DNA from 2 places in the Mesorhizobium sp. M0145 genome. Region 2 is predicted to be linked to the other one. Evidence: riboswitches for the same ligand, from Rfam matches in the RefSeq annotation. Region 2 holds a riboswitch; the other holds the start of a gene.

Region 1 (11,726 bases), on a different contig from region 2:
CTGGCGGCGAAATCGCTGTTCCTGCGCAAGAGGGCCACGAGCGAGGCAAACGCATGATGCCGTTTCCCGGCGGCATCGATGCCAATGCCAATGCGACGCTGCTGTTTTCGCTGGCGGCGGCGGTGATTTACGCGTTCAGCCTTGGCATGCCGCCGCGCCTTTCGCGGTCGGCGGCAAGGACATTGGCGGTGGCGATGCTGGCGGTGCTGGTCGCGCAGCAGGGCGGCCCATGGCTGCTCGTCGCCGCGCTCGGCGCCAGTGCCATCGGCGACGCCTTCCTGTCGCGCGACGGCGAGAAGGCATTTCTTGGCGGCACGGCCAGTTTTCTTGCCGCGCACGTGCTTTACGTCGTGCTGTTCCTGCGTGCCGGCGGCGGCCTCGGGCTGCTTTCGGCCGAGCCGTGGCGGGCAGCGATCGTGCTGGCGATGATCGTGTCGGCGCTGGCGATGCTTTTCGCGCTCTGGCGCCGCATCGGCCCGGCCTTGCGTTTGCCGATTGGCATCCATGCCGCGGCGCTGCTTGCCATGGGCATTGCGGCGCTCACCCTGAACAGCGTCGGGGTCGTAGGCGGCGTCGTCCTGCTCATCCTGTCCGACGGGCTGCTCGCCGCGGAAAATTTCCTGCTGCCCGCCATCTCGCCGCACCGCATTTGGGTGCGCTATGGGGTCTGGGCACTGTACTACGCCGGCCAGCTGGCGATCACGCTGGGTTTCCTGCTGGGCTAGGTGCCTAGGGCGTGCCCGGCAGCCAGCCTGGTTCGGCAAGTTCGAAGGCGGCGAAATCGAAGCCCGGCGCCACGGTGCAGCCGACCAGGGTCCATTCGCCGAGGCTGCGTGCCGACTGCCACCAGCCTGCCGGCACGACGATCTGCGGCCGCTCGCCCGCGGCAAGCGCCGTACCGAGGATCTCCTCGATGACGGTACCGCCTTCTCGATGTATCGACAGCGCCAGCGGCGCACCGTCATAGAAATGCCAGACCTCGGCCGCGTCCTTGACCCGGTGCCAGGCCGACAATTGGTCCTTCTCGAGGAGGAAATAGATCGCCGTCGAATGGCCGCGGGCGCCTGCCGCGCCGTCGCGAAAGGTCTCGGCATACCAGCCGCCTTCCGGATGCGGCTTCAGGCCGAGCAGGGCGATGATTTCGGCGGAACTGGTCATCGCTGTTGCGCTCAGAAATTGTCCTTGCGCTTGCGGATCTCGGCGAACACTTCGGCGTCGGAGGCGTTCTCGAGGCCGAGATGCCTGCGGATCGCCGGATCGTGCCAGCGCAGGAACGGATTGGTCGACAGTTCCTCGCCGATGGTCGTCGGCAGCGTCGGTTTGCCGTCGGCGCGCAGCGCCTCGACCTTGGCGGCGCGCTCTTTTAGCGCCGAATTGGTCGGGTCGACGGTCAGCGCGAAACGGGCATTGGCCAGCGTATACTCATGGCCGCAATAGACGACCGTCTCGGCCGGCAGCGCCGCGAGCTTCTTCAGGGATTCGTACATCACCGGCGGCTTGCATTCGAGCAGCCGCCCACAGCCGAGCGCAAACAGCGTGTCGGCGGCGAATGCCACTTTCGACGCCGGCAGATGATAGGTGACATGGCCGGCGGTATGGCCGGGTGTGGCGATGACCTCGATCCGCTCGTCGCCGAGATGGACGACCGAGCCTTGCTCGACGGTTTCGTCGATGCCGGGAATCTTCGCCTTTTCGGCTTCCGGCCCGACAATGCGCAGCTTGAAACGCTCCTTCAGCGCCAGATTGGCCTCGACATGGTCGAGATGGTGGTGAGTGGTCAGGATCATCGTCGGGGTCCAGCCGGTGCGCTTGATCGCCGCCAGGATCGGCGCCTCCTCGGGCGCATCGATGAGCGCCGTCTGACCGCTTTTCGGGTCGTGCACCAGCACGCCGAAATTGTCGCTGCGGCACATGAATTGTTCGATCTCGACCGGCATCGCATCTCTCCCTTTATTGCCGCAGACATAGGGCGCCTGCCAGCCGATGTCATCTGCCTTTGTTGAACTTGGACTGCTTCGAAGCTACCGTCCCGCGCATGCATTCAGACATTGTCGATCTCCGTTCGTTTTATTCGACCACGCTCGGCCGCCTGGCCGAACGCTCGATCACCATGGCGCTGTCCTCGATATGGGCCGTCGTGCCCAACGAGCGGCTGGTCGGCCTCGGCTACACCTTGCCGTGGCTGGAGCGCTTCGGCAGCGATGCCGAGCGCGTCTTTGCCTTTATGCCGGCAACGCAGGGCGCGGTGGTGTGGCCGGCGACGGGGCCGACGGCGACCGCCCTGGTCTTCGATGAGGAACTGCCGCTGGTCGATTCCTGCATCGACCGCATGCTCCTCGTCCATTCGCTCGAACATGTCGAGAACCCACGCGAGACGCTGAACGAGATCTGGCGGGTGCTGTCGCCGGCCGGCCGTGTCGTCATCGTCGTGCCCAACCGGCGCGGCGTCTGGGCACGCTTCGAGCGTACGCCTTTCGGCAATGGCCGGCCGTTCTCGCGCGGCCAGCTGACCGAATTGCTGCGCGAAGCGAATTTCACGCCGGCGGCGTGGTCCGATGCGCTGTTCTTCCCGCCGTCGCCGCGACGTTTCATGATGCAGTTCCACAATGTGCTGGAACGTGCCGGCCGGCGCTTCTGGCCGATCTTTTCGGGCGTTATCGTCGTCGAGGCGCAGAAGCGGCTCTATCAAGGCGTGCCGGTCGCCCAGCGCGCGTCCCGCCGCGTCTTCGTGCCGGTTCTCTCGCCGCATGGCGCGCCGACGCTTGGCCGGCTGTCGCGGGCCGAACACCCGGCACCGCCAGGATGACGCGTTCGTGATCCGAGACGTGCTTTTTCACGCCTATCTGACGATATCAGGTTTGCTGTCCGATTGAAGGCCGTGCGGCCGATCCCTATGACCGGTTTGGCATTGCTGCGAATGCAAGGATTTAACCGATGGATGATCGTCCGGATGTCGAGGCCAGCGCCCAGAAGCTTGCCACGTCGATCGAAGCCAGCAGCCTGCGTGAGCAGCTGGCAACAATCAAATTGGCACTGACCAGCTCGCCGGTGCGAAAACAATTGCTTTGGGCAGCGATCGGCATCGTCGCCGTCATCGTGGCGAGCTCGATCGGGCAGGTTCTGCTCAATCGCTGGAACCAGCCTTTCTACGACGCGCTGGCGCGGCGCGACATGCCGGCTTTCCTGCATCAGCTACTGGTCTTTGCCGGCATCGCCGGCGGGCTTGTGGTGCTCAATGTCGGCCAGACCTGGCTCGACCAGATGCTCCGCCTGAAGCTGCGCGAGGCGCTGACGCTCGACCTGATCGACGAATGGATGCGGCCGGCGCGTGCCTTCCGGCTGACCCATGCCGGCGCCATCGGCGTCAATCCCGACCAGCGCCTGCAGCAGGATGCCGGGCATCTCTCCGATCTTTCCACCGGTCTTGGCATCGGCCTGCTGCAGTCCTGCATCCTGCTTGCCTCGTTCGTTGGGGTCCTGTGGTCGCTGTCTTCCGGCTTCGTCTTCCACATAGGCGGCCATTCGCTGGCCATACCCGGCTACATGGTCTGGGCGGCGATCCTTTATGCTGGCACCGCCTCCTGGTTGAGCTGGCTGGTCGGGCGACCGTTGATCCGCTTCAACAACGATCGCTATACGCGTGAGGCGGAGCTGCGCTCCTCGGTGGTTCGCGTCAACGAGAATGTCGATGCCATCGCGCTGGCGCATGGCGAGGCCGATGCCAGGCGCCGGCTCGAATTCGATCTCGGCACGGTGCTGGGCGCCATGCGGCGCATCTACAGCGCCCAGATCAATCTTTCCTGGGTTACCGACACCTATGGCTGGATCACTGTCGTCGCGCCGATTCTGGTCGCCTCACCGGTCTATTTCGCCGGCGATATCAGCTTTGGCGGCTTGATGATGGCAGTCGGCGCTTTCAACCAGGTCCATTCGTCGCTGCGCTGGTTCATCAACAATATCGGCGGCATCGCCGATTGGCGCGCTACGCTGATGCGGGTCGCCGACTTTCGCATCGCACTTGGCGACACCGACGCGCTGCACCATACGGAAAGGCGCATTTCGTTCGGCGAAAACCCGGACGGCAGCCTGACCTTCGAGAAACTCGAGGTCGCCTCGCCGGAGGGATGCACCAAGCTTGCCGAGCCGCATGTCGAAATCCGCGCCGGCGACCGGGTCATGATCACCGGAGATCCGGGCGCCGGCAAGACGCTGTTCTTCCGGGCCATTGCCGGTCTGTGGCCATGGGGCAGCGGACGCATCGGCATGCCGGCCGGAGAAGCGCCGATCTTTGTTCCGCGTACCCCCTATTTCCCGCTCGGCAAGCTGCGCGAGGTGCTCAACCATTCAGACGGCGCGGCGGAGGCGAGCGATGCCGAGATCTCGGAGGTGCTGGCCGATGTCGGGCTGCAACGCCTGTCGTCCTCGCTCGATCGCTCGGCGCGCTGGGAGCGTGAGCTCAGCGACGACGAGCAGCGTCTGCTGGCCTTTGCCAGGCTGGCCTTGCGACGGCCGAAATGGGTGATCATCGACGAGGCGCTGGACGCGTTCGACGGCCCAACGCTGAGGCAAGTGCTGTCGATGCTGGAGAAGCGCCTTCCCGACGCCGCGATCCTCAATATCGGCCGCGGCCAGCACAATGCCCGCTTCTTCCGGCGGGCGTTGACCATCGTCAAGGATGCCGGCCAGCCGCCACTCAAGCCGGCCCGTATCAGGGCAGGTGCCATCGAACCGCCCCCGGTTATCGTTTCGGCTGGCCGAAAGAAATAGAAGGCAAGCTTTATTTCGCCGCGATCGCGGCGAAAAACTGTCGCGATCGTTTCAGATGGGAACGTTCCGATCGGCCATGCTTGACGCTCTCGCCCTGCTCGCCTGCTTTGCCTGCACCCCGGCGGCACCTGCGGCCGCACCGGCCAATGCAATTGCCGTCGATGTCGAGCTGGTGCTGGCCGTCGACATCTCGCAGTCGATGGATGAAAGGGAGTTCGCCCTGCAGCGCGCCGGCTATGTCGCGGCGCTGCGCCACCCCGACTTCATCAACGCCGTGCGTGCCGGCACCTTCGGCCGCATCGCCATCGCCTATTTCGAATGGGCCGGCACCATCCGCGACGATGCGGTCATTGCCTGGCAGGTCGTCGACAGCAAGGAGAGCGCCAACGCTTTCGCCGACAAGATCGCGGCCCGCCCGTTCAGGAGCTTTCGCGGCACCTCGATTTCCGGTGCTGTGGCTTTCGGCGCCGAGCTTTTCAACGGCACGGCCTTCACCGGCAAACGCCGCGTCATCGACGTCTCGGGGGACGGCCCAAACAACACCGGCTTGCCGGTCACAACGGCACGCGATGCGGCGCTGGCGAAGGGCATCGTCATCAACGGGCTGCCGATCCTGATCAGCCCGTCACCCACCTTCAGCCATCTCGACCGGTATTATGCCGAATGCGTTACCGGCGGGCCGGGCTCGTTCGTGCTGCCGATCTATGCTGCTTCCGAATTCGCCACCGCCACTCGCCGCAAACTGATCCTCGAGGTCAGCGGCATCGAGTATCCCAAGCTGGATCCGAGGACGATCCGCATCGACGCACCGATCGACTGCCTGCAAGGCGAGCGCGACCGGCGGTTTTTCTCGGACCCATATTTCCCGGAACTCGACCGATAAGGCTGGCCCAGGGGTAAGCTAGGCTGGTGGCAGGCCGAAGGCCGGGAACAGAGATGGCCCGAGCGGCCCTATGAAGATCGTCAAGGAAGCGATCCCGCCCTCGGCTGCGTCGAACACATGCAGGGAATGGGCCCGCCATTCAGGGCCATCGTGGCTGCGGGAATAAACCCCGACCGCCGGCTGGGCATTGGCCCGGGTGGCCAGCGTGCGGAAGCCGCCAAACCTCGGCCAGACGGTCTCGAAGAAACCGCGGATCGCTTCGCGGCCTTGATACCATTCACGCCAAGGCGGCATTGTATAGATGGCGTCCTCACGCAGCAGCTCGATCAAGCTGTCGAGATTGGCGGCCTGCCAGGCCTGCATGTAGCGTTCGAGCAGCAGGCCTTCTTCGGGGCTGGGCCGTGATCGGCTGGCCGGCCGTCCCTGAGGATAGCGCGCCGCCAGCGTTGCGCGGGCCCGCTGCAACGCGCTGTTGATCGAAGCCGTCGATCCGCCCAGCAAACGCGCCGTCTCGACAGCCGACCATCCGAGGACGTCGGCAAGCAGCAGCGCGGCGCGCTGCCTGGGCGGCAGATCCTGGATCGCGGCGACGAAGGCGAGCTGGACGGCCTCGCGGCTCTCGTAACGGGCTTCCGGACCTGGCTCGCTGCCGGCAATGTCTGGAAGCTCGGCGTCGGGGTAGGGCTCCAGCCAGGCGATGTCGGCTACCGGCCCGCCTATGGCCGCCCCGTGCGAGGGCGGCCGTCCGGGTTCCCGGAGAATGCGACGCGCCCTCGACCTCGCCTTGATGGCGTTGAGGCAAGCGTTGGTCGCGATCATGTAGAGCCAACCGCGAACCGAACCTCGCCCGTCGAACTCCGATCTTGCGCGCCAGGCGCGAAGCAACGTGTCCTGGACGAGGTCGTCGGCCTCGTGCAGCGAACCCATCATGCGATAACAATGCAGCTTGAGCTCGCGGCGATGCGCGGCCGTGACCTTCTCGAAGGCCAGCCGATCGAGGATCGGCTGGCCTGCTGGTTCCAGAGGTGGTTGAGCGTCTGTCATGTGGCTTGTGCGGTTACGAGCGAGCGTTGCATTACGCGCCCCTCAGGCGGCCGGGGCAAGCCCGCTACCGCTCACCATGAAGGAACTGCCTTGCGGCTGGCCGGTGGCGAGTGCGACCACCGCCCGTCCGACATCGGCCGGCGTTTGCATGTCGGTCATGGCGGCGATGAAGTCCGCCGGCTGGATGCCCATATAGGCCGCTATGCTGTCGACGCCGGCCTTGCCCACGCCGGTTTCCGGCATGATGCGCATCGGCGCGAGCGCCATGAAGCGCAGGCCGAGGCCAAGCCGGTCGGCCTCCTTCTGGCTATGACCGGCCAGGAACATCTGCATGCGTTTTGCGCCGGCATAGCCGCCGGCGTTCGGTGGTCCGCCGGTCAAGGCCGCGCCGCTGGAGATCAGAACGATCCGGGTCCCCGGCTTGAGCGGACGCCGCAGAGCGGCCCGGCAAAACAGGAACGATGCCTTGACGTCCGTGTCCCAATTTGCCGAGAACGCCTTCCAGTTCTGTTCATGCACCGGCGCAGAAGGCGCCAGCGCGCCTGCACAGATCACCAGCACGTCCGGCTCAAGCGCGGCGAAGACCTTATCCGGGGCGGAGTCCACCGTAGCATCGACCGCGAGCGTCTTCACGCCCGAGACCTCCCAGGCAAATTGCGCCAGGGCCTGTTTTCCGCGGGCAACGGCCAGCACCGCCGCTTTCTCCTTGAGAGCGGCCTCCGCGATCGAGCGGCCGACACCACGGCTGCCTCCGACGACGACGACATTCTGATTTTGCAACGATCCCATGGATCACCTCTCGTTCCCGGCCGCCGGACCATCCAGGCGCGCTCATCGATAAGGACAGCGCAGGTGTGCCAAAATCATCGGTGCCAGGTGGAAATATCTTTCAGGTGACGGCAGCCGCGCTTCGTTTTTGTATTCAGTGTCATTACCTCTGGGGTAATCGACGAGCGCATTACGTCTCGGCAAACTGCTCCCATCAAGCCGGTTGTCCGGCCTTCGACCACAAGGAGATACGCCATGACCGCCTACGCCGTCGCCCATATGCGCCAGGTCACGCCGGGGCCGCAGATCGTCGAGTACCTGCACAAGATCGATGAAACGCTGGAACCGTTTGGCGGCCGCTTCGTGGTGCACGGAGGCGAGGTGGAAGTCGTTGAAAACACCTGGCCGGGCCACCTCGTCATGATCGAATTTCCAGACATGCAGCAGGCGCGCGCATGGTACCGCTCGCGCGCCTATCAGGAGATCTTGCCGCTGCGCACCGAGAATTCTCAGTCCGACGTGGTCCTGGTCGATGGCGTTGCGCATCCGCACAAGGCCACCGACGTTCTCGAATAAGGGGACGATCTGCGACGATTGGCTCTTATCGTTTCAGCAGAAACACCGCCTGCTGGCCGAAAAAATTCCAGAACCACCACGGCATCGAGAAGCCGATCCGCTGGCCATTGGCGTCGAGCGCGGTCGCCTTTTCCACCGTCGCGCCAAGCTCGTCGCACAGATTGACGAAATCGCGAATGGTGCAGAAATGGATGTTGGGGGTGTCATACCAGGAATAGGGCAGGTCCCTGGTCACCGGCATGCGGCCGTTGAAGAGCAACGAAAAGCGCACCCGCCAGTGGCCGAAATTCGGGAATGAGACGATGGCGCGGTTGCCGATCCGGAGCAGTTCGTCGAGCACCAGCTTCGGATTGCGTGTCGCCTGCAAGGTCTGCGACAAGACGACGAAGTCGAAGCCCTTGTCGGGATAGAATTGGAGATCCTTGTCGGCATCGCCCTGGATGACCGACAGGCCACGCGCCACGCATTCGTTGACGCCGCGCTGCGACAGCTCCAGGCCGCGGCCATCGACCTTCTTGGTCGCCTGCAGCAATTCGAGCAGCAGGCCGTCGCCGGAACCGACATCCAGCACCCGCGACTGCGGCGGGATGAGATCGGCGACGACTTCGAGGTCGACGCGCTGGGCGCGGTTGACGCTCATGCGTTCGGCTCCTGCCTGGCGCATGGTCCTGATCCGAAAAGTCTGCAACTTTTCGGGGTCATGCGCTGATGCCTGGCGCATGGTCCTGATCCGAAAAGCCGGCAACTTTTCGGGGTCATGCGCCGAGCCCTCTCGCCCGAGCGGCCGAGGCGATGAAGCCTTTGATGGCGGCGAACAGTTCGGGCTCGTCGAGCAGAAAGGCGTCGTGGCCGCGGTCGGTCTCGATTTCGACGAACGATACCGAGGCGCCGGCCGCGTTCAGCGCGTGCACGACCGAGCGGCTCTCTTCGGTCGGGAACAGCCAGTCGCTGGTGAACGAAACCAGGCAGAAGCGCGTCTTGGTGCTGGCGAAGGCATCGGCCAGCCGGCCGCCATGGTCGGCGGCGAGATCGAAATAGTCCATCGCCCGGGTCATGTAGAGATAGGAGTTGGCATCGAAGCGATCGACGAAGGTCATGCCCTGATGGCGCAGATAGCTCTCGATCTGGAAGTCGGCATCGAAACCGAAGGTCAGCGCTTCGCGGTCCTGCAGGTTGCGGCCGAACTTGCGATGCAGCGCTGCTTCCGACAGATAGGTGATGTGGGCGGCCATGCGCGCCACCGCCAGCCCCTTTTCCGGCCGCTTGCCATGCTCGAAATATTTGCCGCCGTGCCAATCGGGGTCGGCCATCACCGCCTGCCTGCCGACCTCGTGGAAGGCGATGTTCTGCGAAGAATGGCGGGCGCCGGTCGCGATCGGCAGCGCCGAGAAGACGCGCTCGGGATAGCTGGAGGCCCATTGCAGCACCTGCATGCCGCCCATCGAGCCGCCAAGCACGCTGAACAACTGTTCGATGCCGAAATGCTCGACCAGCATCAACTGCGCCCGCACCATGTCGCGGATGGTGATGATCGGCAGGTCGAGCCCGTAAGGCTTGGCTGTGGCGGGATTTGTCGAGGCGGGGCCGGTGGAGCCGAGGCAGCCGCCGATGACGTTTGACGAGATGACGAAGAAACGGTCGGTATCGATGATCTTGCCGGGGCCGATCAGCACTTCCCACCAGCCCGGCTTGCCGGTCACGGGATTGGTGTTGGCGACGTGCTGGTCGCCGGTCAGCGCATGGCAGACGAGGATGGCGTTGGAGCGCGCGTCGTTGAGCGTGCCATAGGTCTGGTAGGCGATCTGGAACGGCGACAGCAGCGTGCCGGCGTCGAGCTTGAGCGGCTTGTCGGCGCCGAAACGCAACACCGGGCTCGACGGCTGGTCGGCCTCGTTGTTGGTTTTTCGAGCGCGCAAAGCGACCATTACATCTCCTTGCCCGGCCTTCCGTTGTCCGCCGGTCTGGGCAACAGCCAGTCAGGGCAACAAAAAACCGGCCATGCCTTCGCAAAGCCGGTTACAAGATGCAAACGGCCCTTTAGCAAGTTGTTTAACGTGGCTGCAAGCCGACCGGCCAAATCACCACGGAACTGTTGCTGCTCTTCTAGGACCGACGCATGGCTTCGTCAACGGCAAGTTCTTGATCCCGAATTGCCGCCCCTCGACATTCCGAGCCACGGCTTGTATTTCCGCTGCGGCCTCCGGATGGAGGCACTCTCGACGGATTTCATGAAATGAGCCAGACACCGGATCAGACACGTCCAAGGCCCCGCGCCGGCATCATGGACATCGAAGCCTATGTGCCCGGCAAGAGCGCGGCGCCTGAAGGTGTCGCCAAGGTCCATAAATTGTCGGCGAACGAGAACCCGCTCGGTCCTTCGCCAAAGGCGATAGAGGCCGCGCGCGCGGTCGCCGACAAGCTCGCGGTCTATCCCGACGGCAGCGCCAGGCGCCTGAGGGAAGCGATCGCCGAGGTGCACGGGCTCAACCCGGCGAACATCGTCTGCTCCAACGGCTCCGACGAGATTCTGGGCCTGCTGGCGCAGACCTATCTCGCACCCGGCGACGAAGCCATCATCACCGAACACGGCTTCATGGTCTACAAGATCTACATACAGTCGGCCGGTGCCGTCCCGGTAACGGTCAAGGAGACCGATGAACGCGCCGACATCGATGCGATCCTCGCCGCGGTGACGCCGGCTACCCGGATCATCTTCCTTGCCAATCCAAACAATCCAACCGGCACCTACGTGCCGTTCCAGGAGGTGCGCCGCCTGCATGCCGGCCTGCCGCGAAACGTGCTTCTGGTGCTGGATGCAGCTTACGCCGAATATGTCCGGCGAAACGATTATGAAGCCGGCGTCGAGTTGGTGGGCAGCGCGGAAAACGTGGTCATGACCCGCACTTTCTCCAAATTGGGCCTGGGCGGGGCGCGGATCGGCTGGATGTATGCGCCAATGCACGTCATCGACGCGATCAACCGCGTGCGCGGGCCTTTCAACGTCAATGCGACGGCGATCGAGGCCGGCATCGCGGCGATCCACGACCGCGCCCATATCCAACGCAGCGTCGCGCACAACGAGACCTGGCTAGCCTGGCTGAGCGAGCAACTAAGCGGGCTCGGGCTGCGGGTGACGCCGAGCGTCGGCAATTTCATCCTCATCCACTTTCCCGAGGACAAAAAGCATTCGGCGGCGGCCGCCGACGACTACCTCAGTGCGCGCGGCTACATATTGCGGCGCGTTTCCGGCTACGGTTTTCCGAACGCGCTGCGCATGAGCATCGGCACCGAAGAGGCCAATCGCGGCGTTGTCGCAGCACTCGCGACATTCCTGAAAAGCTAGAACACCATGACCTCACCGATGTTCGAAAAGATCGCGCTGGTCGGCATCGGCCTGATCGGCTCGTCGCTGGCCCGCGTCATCCGCCGCGAGGGACTCGCCGGCCAAGTCGCGATTTCGACGCGCAGCGACGCGACGCTGGCACGCGCGAGCCAACTCGGCCTTGGCGACACCTATACGACGGATGCGAAAGAGGCGGTTCGCGATGCTGATCTGGTTATCGTTTCGGTGCCGGTCGGCTCTTCAGGCACGGTCGCCGCAGAGATCGCGCCGGCGCTGAAGAAGGGCGCCATCCTCACCGATGTCGGCTCGACCAAGGCGTCGGTGATCGCGCAGATGCAGCCGCAC
Region 2 (11,726 bases):
CGCATCGCGGCGATGGGCGGGCATGCCGAGCGCATGGTCGAGCAGGCGGTCGCGGCGCTGGTCAATGCGGATCCGGGGCTTGCCCAGAAAGTCATTCGGGACGACCTGGTTCTAGATGAGGGACAGCGCGAGATCGACGACAAGGCGATCATCATCATCGCTAAACGCCAGCCGATGGCGACGGATCTGCGCGAGATCGTCGGCGCGATCCGCATCTCGGCTGACCTCGAACGGATAGGCGACCTCGGCAAGAACGTCGCCAAGCGGGTGGTTGCCGTCGCAGACGGGCGCCAGCCGAACAGCCTGTTCCGCGGCCTCGAGGCTTTGGCCAATCTGGCACTGACCCAGCTCAAGGAAGTACTCGACGTCTATGCGTCGCGGTCGGTGGAGAAAATCGGTTTCGTGCGCGACCGCGACGACCAGATCGACGCCATGTACACCTCTCTGTTTCGCGAATTGCTGACCTACATGATGGAAGACCCACGCAACATCACGCCCTGCACACATCTCCTGTTTTGCGCCAAGAACATCGAGCGCATCGGCGACCACGCTACCAACATCGCCGAGACGATCTACTATATCGTCACCGGCGATCAGATGCCGGCCGATCGTCCGAAGGGCGACAAGACGGACAAGATTATTCTTCCCGCAACCCAACCAGCGAAGTGAGTTCTCTCAGCACTGATGCGAATTTCGGATTCGCCACCTGACAGAAAATTGCGCTAAGCTTTCGACGCGCCGACTTCTCAGTTCCGCGATGAAGGCCCCGCCTTCAGGAGGCTGCGATGGAATACGTCCGCGAGTTTGCTCCTGCGCCGCCGATGTCGGGTATAATCGCTTGCGGCGTCTATACGGCTGGGCGGCGCATCGCCGACATTCCGATCGAGGAAGCCGGCGAATGGGCCGGGAAGCCGGGTCACGTGGTCTGGATCGGACTGCTGGAGCCCGACCGCAATTTGCTGCTGCGCGTCCAGGCGCAATTCCATCTGCATGAGCTGGCGATCGAGGACGCCGAGCATCCGCACCAGCGACCGAAGATCGAGCAATATGGTGATGCCCTGTTCATAGTTGCCCGCACGGCGCAGCTGATCGAGAGCCGCGTCACCTTCGGCGAGACGCATCTGTTCGTCGGCGCGGGCTACATTGTCAGCGTCAGGCATGGCCCGTCGACCTCCTACGCCGCCGTTCGGCAGCATTGGGAAAGCTGCCCGCATTCCCTTGCCAAGGGCGAGGATTTCGTCCTCTACGCCATTCTCGATTTCATCGTCGACAACTATATGCCGGTGCTTGAGCAGATCGAAAACGAGGTCGAGGCGATCGAGGACAAGGTTCTGCTGAAACCGATGACCGGCTCCGATATCGAACGGCTTTATATGCTGCGCCGCGATCTCTTGCGCCTGCGTAATGCGGCCCTGCCGCTGGTGGAGGTCTGCCGGCGGCTCACCAGCGCCGATCTGCCGCAAATCCACACAGCCATGCACCCGCTGTTTCGCGACGTCACCGACCACATCCGCACTGTCCAGGAAAAGATCGACAGCCTGCGTGAGGTTCTCGCCTTCGCCTTCGAGGCGAGCCTTCTGGTCGGTCAAAGCCAGGAGACGGCGATCTCCAAGAAGCTTGCCTCATGGGCCGCAATCTTGGCCGTGCCGACGGCATTCGCCGGCATTTACGGCATGAATTTCAGCGACATGCCGGAACTGAGGATGGAATATGGTTACCCGGCCGTCCTGGCGGCAATTGCCCTGATCTGCACGTTTCTTTACTGGCGGTTTCGCAAGAATGGGTGGCTATGAAGTGGGTGAATGGTGAATAGGGCTAGACAAGAGCCTTGCTTTCTTACTCCAAGCTCAGCCCGCCACCATTCACCATTCACCATTCACCATTCACCATTCACCTGCTCCGCCGCCGCTCCGATGCCGGCTGGAACGCCACGCGGGCGTGGTACTTGCAGTAGGGGCCGGTTTCGGCTGCGTCGTTGCCGCAGAAATGGAAGTCTTCCGAAAGCGGATCGCCGTTCGGCCATTTGCAAGTGCGCTCGTTGAGTTCGACAAGTTGCAGATGCCGCGAGATCGGCACGACGACGTTCTCGACCGGGCGGATATAGTGGCGCGCCACCGGTTCGGCATCGAACTGCGCCTTGAGCGCGGTCGCACCGATCGACATCGAGGTGGTGGCATGGCGCGTGGCGCTTGCTGCCCGGGACACCGATTTCTGGATCGTCGATCCCTGCACCGTCTTCTTCTGGCGTGCCGGTGAGGCGGTCGTGCGTCCGCGACCGGACAGTTTCAGCCGGTGCACTTTGCCGATGACCGCATTGCGGCTGACCCCGCCAAGCTGTGCGGCGATCTGGCTGGCGCTGAGGCCCTCCGACCACAATTTTCTGAGAAGTTCGACTCGCTCGTCAGTCCAGTTCATGAGACCGCGCTCCTGCTGAAACGTGCGGCAATCGGAATCCATTCCCGACCCGGCTTCTGCCGGGCAGACACCACATATATCGGGTGATTAGGTCCGCCGCACGAAATCTAGTTATTTCTCTACTACAATTACCTTATGCGCTGACTCGGTGACAAGAGTCCCAAGGCCAACACGAATCGGTTTTTTCGGTTTTCCCCAACTTGCCCGGTCGCTTATGAGCCGGCGTTATGCTGGGGGGCTTGCCGCGCGACCTTGCGCGACCTTTTCGTTGACTTCACGGCCGAAAAACACGATAAGCCACAAGGGCCGCCGCTTTGGCGGCTTTTTGATTTTTCCGGTTCCGGAGACGCATATAATGAGCGGTTCGGCGCTTTTCGAGACCTTTGTTCGCGCACCCCTGGCTTTCGACCACGGTGAAGGCACCTGGCTGGTCACCGACAAGGGCGAGCGATATCTCGATTTCGCCGGCGGCATCGCCGTGAATTCGTTGGGCTACAGCCATCCGCATCTGGTCGCGGCCCTCACCGAGCAGGCCGCCAAGCTCTGGCACGTCTCCAATCTGTACGAGATTCCTGGACAGAGCCGGCTCGGCGAGCGGCTGGCCGACGCAAGCTTCGCCGACAAGGTGTTCTTCACCAATTCCGGCGCAGAGGCGCTCGAATGCGCCATCAAGACGGCGCGGCGCTACCACTTCGTCAAGGGCCATCCCGAGCGCTACCGCACAATCACCTTCGAAGGCGCCTTCCACGGCCGCACCCTGGCGACCATCGCCGCCGGCGGCCAGTACAAGTATCTGGAAGGTTTCGGCCCCAAGGTCGACGGCTTCGACCAGGTCGGCTTCGACGATGTGGATGCCGCCGAGAAGGCGATCACGCCTGAAACCGCGGCGATCCTGATCGAGCCGGTGCAAGGGGAGGGCGGCATCAGGCAAGTGCCGACGCAATCGCTGAAGCGGCTCAGGCAGCTCTGCGATCAGCACGGACTGCTCCTGATTTTCGACGAGGTCCAATGCGGCGTCGGCCGCACCGGAAAGCTGTTCGCGCATGAGTGGGCGGGTGTCACACCCGACCTCATGGCGGTGGCCAAAGGCATCGGCGGCGGCTTTCCGATGGGTGCCTGCCTCGCCACCGACGAGGCAGCGGTCGGCATGACCGCCGGCGTGCACGGCACCACCTTCGGCGGCAATCCGCTGGCAATGGCGGTCGGCAACGCCGTGCTCGACGTGGTGCTGGAAGACGGCTTTCTCGAAGACGTCCGGCGCAAGGCACTGCTGTTGAAGCAGGGGCTCGCTGGCGTCGCCGACGAATTTCCGGATGTTATCGAAAGCATCAGGGGCACCGGCCTGATGCTCGGGCTTAAATGCGCGATGCCCAACACCAAGGTCACGGTGGCACTGCGTGACCAGCATCTCTTGACGGTTCCGGCCGGCGACAACGTTATCCGCCTGCTACCGCCTCTCACCGTCACCGACGCCGAGATCCACGAAGCGCTCGAGCGCATTCGTGCCGGCGCCAAGAGCCTGGCAGATGCCATCGTCGCTGCCGCTGCGAAGTAATCCTGGAATTTCTGATGTCCCTTCGCCATTTCACCGATCTTTCCGCCGTTTCCGAAGGCGATCTGCGCTTCATGCTCGACGACGCAGCGGTGCGAAAGGCAAGGCTCAAGGCCGGCGAACGCAGCAAGCCGCTCGAAGGCAAGGTGCTGGCGATGATCTTCGACAAGCCGTCGACGCGCACGCGCGTGTCGTTCGACGTCGGTATGCGGCAGTTGGGTGGCGAGACGATCATGCTGACCGGCACCGAGATGCAGCTTGGCCGCTCGGAGACCATTGCCGACACGGCCAAGGTGCTGTCGCGCTATGTCGATGCCATCATGATCCGCACCACCTCGCATGACCGGCTGCTGGAACTGACGGAAAACGCTACGGTCCCCGTCATCAACGGGCTGACCGACGAGACCCATCCCTGCCAGCTGATGGCCGACATCATGACCTTCGAAGAGCACCGCGGTCCGGTGGCCGGTAAAACGATCGCCTGGACCGGCGACGGCAACAACGTGCTGCATTCGCTGCTGGAGGCATCCGCGCGGTTCCATTTCAAGCTGAACGTCGCCGTGCCCGAGGGCAGCGAACCGGCCCAGAAGCATGTCGACTGGTCGAAAGCCAATGGCGGCAAGCTGAAATTCAGCCGTTCGCCCGAGGAGGCCGTTCACGAGGCCGACTGCATCGTCACCGACTGCTGGGTGTCGATGGGCCAGGAGCACCGTGCCCGCGGCCACAATGTCTTCCTGCCCTATCAGGTCAATGCGGCACTGATGGCGAAAGCCAAGCCGGACGCGCTGTTCATGCACTGTCTACCGGCGCATCGCGGTGAGGAGGTTACCGACGAGGTCATCGACGGACCGCATTCGGTGGTGTTCGATGAGGCCGAGAACCGGCTCCATGCCCAGAAGGCGGTCTTGGCCTGGTGCCTGGGCGCTTGATACGAGCCGCGGTGATCCGGGCCGGCCTGATCTGCGCCGCCTTGATCTGGGCCGCCTTGATCCGGGAGTTGGTGGTGCCTATCTCAGGCGCATCACGCAAATCGAGCGCGTCTCGTCGCATGCGCCCCGGAGGGCGGCATCGCCGCGCCCCGGAGCTTTGTCATGTTGGAAACTCATCAATTGGCTGAACATAAACCCAAGCTCGGCGAATTCGGCTACGCCGGCGACGACCATGTCGTGCCGTTCGAGGTCGGCCCGCTCGACGTGCGCGGTCGCACCGTCCAGCTCGGGCCGATGCTCGATGCTATTCTCAGCCGCCACGACTATCCCGAGCCGGTCGCCCGGCTCCTGGCTGAAGCCTGTGTGTTGACGGTATTGCTCGGAACTTCGCTGAAGTTCGAGGGCAAGTTCATTCTGCAGACCCGCACCGACGGGCCGGTCGACATGCTGGTCGCGGATTTCTCCACGCCGCACGCGCTGCGCGCTTATGCCCGCTTCGATGCCGACCGGCTGCAGGCTTTGACTTCTGCCGGCGAGACGTCACCGCAGACGCTGCTCGGCAGCGGCGTCCTGGCGCTGACCATCGACCAGGGCGCTCACACACAACGCTACCAGGGCATCGTCCAGCTCGACGGCGTCACACTGGAAGATGCCGCACGCACTTATTTCCGCCAGTCGGAGCAGATTCCGACCGACCTCCGGCTTTCGGTTGCCAAGCTTCTGACGCCCGGCGTCGGCGGTGCCCGCGAGCAATGGCGGGCCGGTGGCCTGCTGGCACAATTCCTGCCGCAGTCGGCGGAGCGCATGCGCGTACCCGACCTTCCCGGTGGCGACGGCGATCCGCGTGAGGAAATCCACGACCCGACCGACAATTCCTGGCAGGAGCTGCTGGCGCTGGTTGGTACTATTGAACCGACCGAGCTGATCGATCCGACGATCGGCGCCGAACGGCTGCTTTACCGGCTTTTCCACGAGCATGGCGTCCGCGTGTTCGGCGGGGTGCCGGTCGCCGACCAGTGCTCATGCTCGAGGGAGAAGATCCACGGCATCCTCGAAGGCTTTTCCGCCGAGGAGATCAGGGACAGCACCGAGGATGGCAGCATTCACGTCGCCTGCGAATTCTGCTCGAAGCAATATGACTTCGACCCGGCGGAGTTTGCAGCGGCCGGATGACGGCCGTCAATTGACGGTGCGCCGCATTCCCGGCAAGTCGAGCGAGAAGGCGGGGATGGCGACGTCGAACGTCTCGCCCCGCTTGTTGCGCATGGTGTAGTGCCCGACCATGATGCCGGACGGCGTCGAGAGCGGGCATCCAGACGTATACTGATAGCTGTCGCCGGGGTTGAGTCCGGGTTGCTCGCCGACGACCCCGGGGCCGCGCACTTCCTCGACCTTGCCGGTGCCGTCGGTAATGTGCCAGTAGCGCGACAGAAGCTGCACGAACTCATCCGACTGATTGTCGATGGTCACCTGATATCCCCAGACATAGCGGTTTTGCGGCGGGTCGGAGTGATCCTCCAGATAGAACGGCCTGACCTGCACTTCGATGTTGCGGGTGACGGCGCTGTACATAAACTGCTCCAAAGCAATGTAGATGGAACTTCGACGCTCAGCGCAGTTTGATCAACGATGCGCGTCATCTCCTTGCCCGACTCGAGCGCAGGTGCCGAAAAACAATGTCATTTAAGTGACACATGACAATGATGGTGTGCAGGCTTGTGCCGGGCGACTCAGCGTTCTGTCGAATTGTTGAAAACGGCCGTCATGCGGCCGGCACTTCTGGAGTGACCAGATCTCGATGGAACCGACATTCGCAGCCGCCCTCCTTTCCATAGCCCTCCTTCTTTCAAATCTCGCCAGCATCCTGTTAGCTTCGCTGAAGCTGAAGCGACCAGGCAGGATCGCACCGCCCGCGGCCAACGCGCCGCCGGTATCGATCGTCATCCCGGCGCGCGGCGTCGAGCCGTTTGCCGAAGAGACGCTGGAGCGCGCCTTCTCACTCGACTGGCCGCGCTACGAACTCATCTTCTGCGTTGCCCATGCCGACGACCCGGTGGTCAAGCCGATCACCGCCGCAATGGCGCGCTTTCCAGCTATTCGCGCCCGTCTTCTAGTCGGTGACGACCGCATCAGCGGCAATCCAAAACTCAACAATTGCGTGAAGGGTTGGGAAGCGGCGCATTATAGCTGGGTCATCCTTGCCGATTCCAACGTGCTTATGCCGAGCGACTACGTCCAGCACCTGATGGCGGCGTGGCGGCACGACACCGGCCTCGTCTGCTCGACGCCGATCGGCTCGCGGCCGGACGGCTTCTGGGGGGAGGTCGAATGCGCCTTTCTCAACACGCTGCAGGCACGCTGGCAGTACGCCGGAGAGGCGCTCGGCCTCGGCTTCGCGCAGGGCAAGAGCATGTTGTGGAATAAGCCGATGCTCGACGCCAATGGCGGCATCTGCGCGCTTGCTGCCGAGATCGCCGAAGACGCCGCCGCGACCAAGCTGGTCAACGGGTTCGGACTGCGGGTCAATCTTGTCGCCTCGCCCTTCGAACAGCCGCTCGGCCGGCGCACGTTTGGCGAGATCTGGTCGCGGCAGGCGCGCTGGGCGCGGCTGCGCCGCGTCACCTTCGCGCTGTTCTTCGCCCCCGAGATCCTGATCGGCGCAGCGCCGCCGCTGGTGCTTGCGCTGATCGCGGCGGCTGACGCCGGCGTCAGCCTGCCGGCAACCGCCATCGCCGTGCTGGTCGCGGCCTACCTGCCGGAATGCGCCTTGGCCTCGGCCAAGGGATGGCACCTGTCGCTGCGCACCATCCTGGCGATGATGGCGCGAGACCTGATGCTTCCCGCCATTTGGGCGCGCGGATGGCTGAGCGGCGCCGTCGACTGGCGCGGCAATGTGATGACTATCCAGACCAAGGCCGTCGCGGAGCTGGAAGAGACCCCGTCCGGCGCCTGATCGGCGCGTCCCCGCTCGCCTCTGTTCGGCCAGCCCTTATCCGGCAACTCTCAGTGCCTGCTCGATGTCTTCGAGCAGGTCGTCGGCGTCCTCAAGGCCAACTGACAGCCTGAGCGTTCCCGGTCCGATGCCGAGCTCGGCGCGGGCCTCATCGGTCAAGTTCTTGTGCGTCGTCGTCGCCGGATGGGTGATCAGGCTCTTGGCGTCGCCGAGATTGTTGGAAATCAGCACGACGTCGAGTGCGTTCTGGAAGGCAAAGGCCGCCTGCTTGCCGCCCTTCACATCGAGGCAAATCAGCGTCGAGCCGCCCGACATCTGCTTCTGGACCACGGCCGCTTGCGGGTGGTCGGCGCGGCCGGGATAGATGACGCGGGCGATTTGCGGGCGCTCGGCCAGGAAATCCGCGATGCGGCCGGCACTTTCCGTCTGCTGGCGTACGCGTAGCGGCAGCGTCTCCAGGCCTTTCAGCAGCGTCCAGGCATTGAAGGGCGAGAGGCTTGGGCCGGTGTGGCGGAAATAGTCATGCAGGTTCTCGTCGATCCATTTCTTGTCCGACAGAACGATGCCGCCAAGACAGCGCCCCTGGCCGTCAATATGCTTCGTGGCCGAATAGACGACGATGTGGGCGCCGAGCTGCAGGGGTTTCTGCTGCAAGGGCGTAGCGAAGACATTGTCGACGATCAGCCTGGCGCCGATCGAATTGGCAAGTCCCGCGACGGCGGCAATGTCGACTACCTCCAGCGTTGGATTGGTAGGGCTTTCCAGGAAAAACAGTTTGGTGTTGGGCTTGACCGCCTTTTCCCAATTGGCGATGTCGGTGCCGTCGACCAGCGTTGCCTCAATGCCGTATTTCGGCGCCAGCGTCTCGACCACCCAGCGGCAGGAGCCGAACAGCGCGCGCGCCGCCACGATATGGTCGCCCGCCTTGGCGCTGCACAGCAGTGCTGCCGTCACCGCCGCCATGCCGGATGCCGTGGCGCGCGCGTCCTCGGCTCCTTCCAGCGCGCACATGCGTTTCTCAAACATGTCGACCGTCGGATTGGCATAGCGCGAATAGATGAAGCCCGGCTCCTCGCCCTTGAAGCGCGCCTCCGCCGCTTGCGCCGTCTCGTAGACATAGCCTTGGGTGAGATACATCGCCTCGGAGGTCTCGCCGAAGCCGGAACGCAGCGTTCCGGCATGCACGAGTGCGGTCTGAGGCTTCCAGTCGCGCTTCTTGGTCATCATTCTATCCAAACACCAAAATTGGTCCAAACAACAAAAAACCGGTCGCGAAAGTCGCAACCGGTCCATATGGCCTTGCGGCCCGACGGTCCTTTAGCGACTTGTTTAACGTGGCTGCAAGCCGACCGGCCAAATCACCACGGGATAACGAGCTTTAGACCCGCGCCACGCTTGCGTCAATTGCCGGCATGATTAAGAGGGTTGTACCAAGCAGGTGCCAAAGGCGTCCATGGTCGGACCTGCGACAGAACAAGACCTCGCCCGGCGTTCGAACGGAGCCAGACCCTTGCGGCAGACAGGCATTCTTCCCGATCAGGATATTTCCACGCTGTTCCAGACGGGCGCGCTGAAATCGCCGCGCACGCTCGATGCCGATCAGATCCAGCCGGCCAGCCTTGACCTCAGGCTCGGCGACAAGGCCTGGCGAGTGCGTGCTTCCTTCTTGCCCGGCCCGGACCACAGGGTTGTCGACAAGCTCGACCGGCTGAAGCTGCACGAGATCAACCTCGCCGAAGGTGCCGTGCTGGAAACCGGCTGCGTCTACATCGTGCCGCTGCTCGAGAGCCTGGCGCTGCCCGCGCATATTTCCGCCTCCGCCAACCCGAAAAGCTCGACCGGACGGCTCGATATCTTCACTCGGGTGATGACCGACCGCGGCCACGAGTTCGACAAGATCGCCGCAGGCTATGAAGGTCCGCTCTATCTGGAGGTCAGCCCGCGCACTTTCCCGATCGTCGTGCGGACCGGCTCGCGGCTGTCGCAGGTCAGGTTCCGCACCGGCAATGCGCTCTTGTCGGAAAACGAGCTGCACGAGTTGCACCACGCCGAAATGTTGGTCGCCACCGAACCACCCAACATCTCAGGCGGGGGCATCGCGCTGTCGATCGACCTCGACGGCGACAAGGATGGGCTTGTCGGCTATCGCGGCAAGCACCACACCGGCCTGGTCGACGTCGACAAGCGCGCCGCGCAGGATGTCGTCGATTTCTGGGAGCCGCTCTACAAGAGCGGTGCCGGCGAGCTGGTGCTCGATCCGGACGAATTCTATATTCTGGTGTCGCGCGAGGCGGTGCATGTGCCGCCGCTCTACGCGGCCGAAATGACGCCCTTCGATCCGCTGGTCGGCGAGTTCCGCGTCCATTATGCCGGTTTCTTCGACCCGGGTTTCGGCCATTCGGCGTCGGGCGGCACCGGCAGCCGGGCGGTGCTCGAGGTACGCAGCCACGAAGTGCCGTTCATCCTCGACCACGGCCAGATCGTCGGACGGCTGGTCTACGAGCACATGCTGAAACGGCCGCAGGCGCTCTACGGCACAGATCTAGGCTCGAACTATCAGGCGCAGGGCCTGAAACTGTCCAAGCATTTCCGCACCGCGCGCTGAGCTTTTTCGCAAGCCGTCAGCTGCGAAACAGATATTCTTTCGCGGCGCCAAGGCAGCCATGAAACTGACCGACAAAGAGCAGTTCTCGCACTGCCAATCGCCTCTTCCCCCAAAATCCTCTGGTTTGCTTCTCGTCGTCAAGTGAGGCGCTTGAGCTGGACTGCAAGGGGAACAACTGCTTGCCGAGACATCCCAGCACATGGGCTCTGGCGGAGTCGATACCGCAGGCTCTGCCATTGTCGTTCAGTCTGTCAGCGCGGAGTGCGGACGTCATGCGATCCGCGTTGCGCATCAGAAAGCTCACTTGCGATTTCGAATAACCGGTGGCCAGAAGCCGGTTAGTCGTCGACATCCGGGCCTCGCGATAGGATTTTGCGCTGCATTGTCCGGCGCTGTAAGCCGCTGGCGAGAAATAGGCGAGGAACAGCACTAAACTTACGAACACAGTGCCAATCCGCAGGCCGTTCATTTCTCGCCCCTGAATTATGTCACCAGTTTACAACGCCTTCACCGCCACCTTCACCGGCTGCTCGATTTCAAGCGGGTTGCGCAGCGGCAGGCCGAAATCCTGCGCCTCGATTTCGAATACGTCGCCGGCCTCGGTCCTGATGCCGTCGGCGAAGGACAGCGTCGCCGTGCCGAACATGTGCACATGCACGTCGCCCGGCTGGCGGAAGGCCGAGTATTTGAAGTGGTGATGCTCGAGATTGCCAATGGTGTGCGACATGTTCGCCTCGCCCGACAGGAACGGCTTTTCCCAAAGCAGCTTGCCGTCGCGCAGGATGCGTGAAGCGCCGCGGATGTCGGGCGGCAGGTCGCCGATCAGGATCTCCGGCCCGAACGAGGCGTTGCGCAGCTTGGAATGGGCGAGGAAGAGGTAGTTCACGCGCTCGGTGACGTGGTCGGAAAACTCGTTCGACAGGGTGAAGCCGACACGGAACGGGGCGCCGTCGTCACCGATCACATAGATGCCGGCAATTTCCGGCTCCTCGCCGGCATCCTGAGCGAAGGCCGGCGACATAAGCGCCGCACCGGGCGCCACCGCCATGGTGCCGTTGCCCTTGTAGAACCATTCCGGCTGCACGCCGATCTGGCCCTTCGCCGGCTTGCCGCCCTCAAGCCCCATGCGGAACATCTTCATGGAATCGGTCAGCTGTTCCTCGCCGTCCGTGCTGAGCTTCTTGTGCATGGAATCGCGGGTCGCGGCGGAGCCGAGATGCGTCAGCCCGGTGCCGGTGAGATGGAGATGCGCCGGATCGGGATGGTTGATCG

Evidence for each region. A riboswitch is a leader RNA that binds a small molecule or an ion and turns the genes downstream of it on or off. The one in region 2 is predicted to bind S-adenosylmethionine.
Region 1: linked by a shared signal. The riboswitch ahead of metX (homoserine O-acetyltransferase MetX) and the one ahead of NKJ28_RS12105 (O-succinylhomoserine sulfhydrylase) in region 2 are both predicted to bind S-adenosylmethionine.

The regions. Positions count from the first base shown of each region.
Region 1 is NZ_JAMYTK010000001.1:654,701-666,426, reverse strand. Features, by position in the region: gene yddG (aromatic amino acid exporter YddG) at 1-57, shown strand, start outside; gene NKJ28_RS03335 (lysoplasmalogenase family protein) at 54-725, shown strand; gene NKJ28_RS03330 (cupin domain-containing protein) at 730-1,158, opposite strand; gene gloB (hydroxyacylglutathione hydrolase) at 1,170-1,937, opposite strand; gene NKJ28_RS03320 (class I SAM-dependent methyltransferase) at 2,036-2,806, shown strand; gene NKJ28_RS03315 (ABC transporter ATP-binding protein/permease) at 2,935-4,767, shown strand; gene NKJ28_RS03310 (DUF1194 domain-containing protein) at 4,844-5,650, shown strand; gene NKJ28_RS03305 (RNA polymerase subunit sigma-70) at 5,669-6,694, opposite strand; gene NKJ28_RS03300 (SDR family NAD(P)-dependent oxidoreductase) at 6,737-7,483, opposite strand; gene NKJ28_RS03295 (DUF1330 domain-containing protein) at 7,718-8,038, shown strand; gene metW (methionine biosynthesis protein MetW) at 8,064-8,678, opposite strand; gene metX (homoserine O-acetyltransferase MetX) at 8,794-9,963, opposite strand; SAM riboswitch at 10,056-10,133, opposite strand; gene hisC (histidinol-phosphate transaminase) at 10,272-11,381, shown strand; gene NKJ28_RS03275 (prephenate/arogenate dehydrogenase family protein) at 11,388-11,726, shown strand, end outside.
Region 2 is NZ_JAMYTK010000006.1:35,390-47,115, reverse strand. Features, by position in the region: gene phoU (phosphate signaling complex protein PhoU) at 1-669, shown strand, start outside; gene NKJ28_RS12140 (magnesium and cobalt transport protein CorA) at 786-1,793, shown strand; gene NKJ28_RS12135 (GcrA family cell cycle regulator) at 1,891-2,415, opposite strand; gene NKJ28_RS12130 (aspartate aminotransferase family protein) at 2,771-3,970, shown strand; gene argF (ornithine carbamoyltransferase) at 3,985-4,896, shown strand; gene NKJ28_RS12120 (Hsp33 family molecular chaperone) at 5,059-6,069, shown strand; gene apaG (Co2+/Mg2+ efflux facilitator ApaG/CorD) at 6,076-6,468, opposite strand; gene NKJ28_RS12110 (glycosyltransferase) at 6,695-7,849, shown strand; gene NKJ28_RS12105 (O-succinylhomoserine sulfhydrylase) at 7,886-9,076, opposite strand; SAM riboswitch at 9,147-9,224, opposite strand; gene NKJ28_RS12100 (2'-deoxycytidine 5'-triphosphate deaminase) at 9,303-10,454, shown strand; gene NKJ28_RS12095 (hypothetical protein) at 10,471-10,923, opposite strand; gene araD1 (AraD1 family protein) at 10,951-11,726, opposite strand, start outside.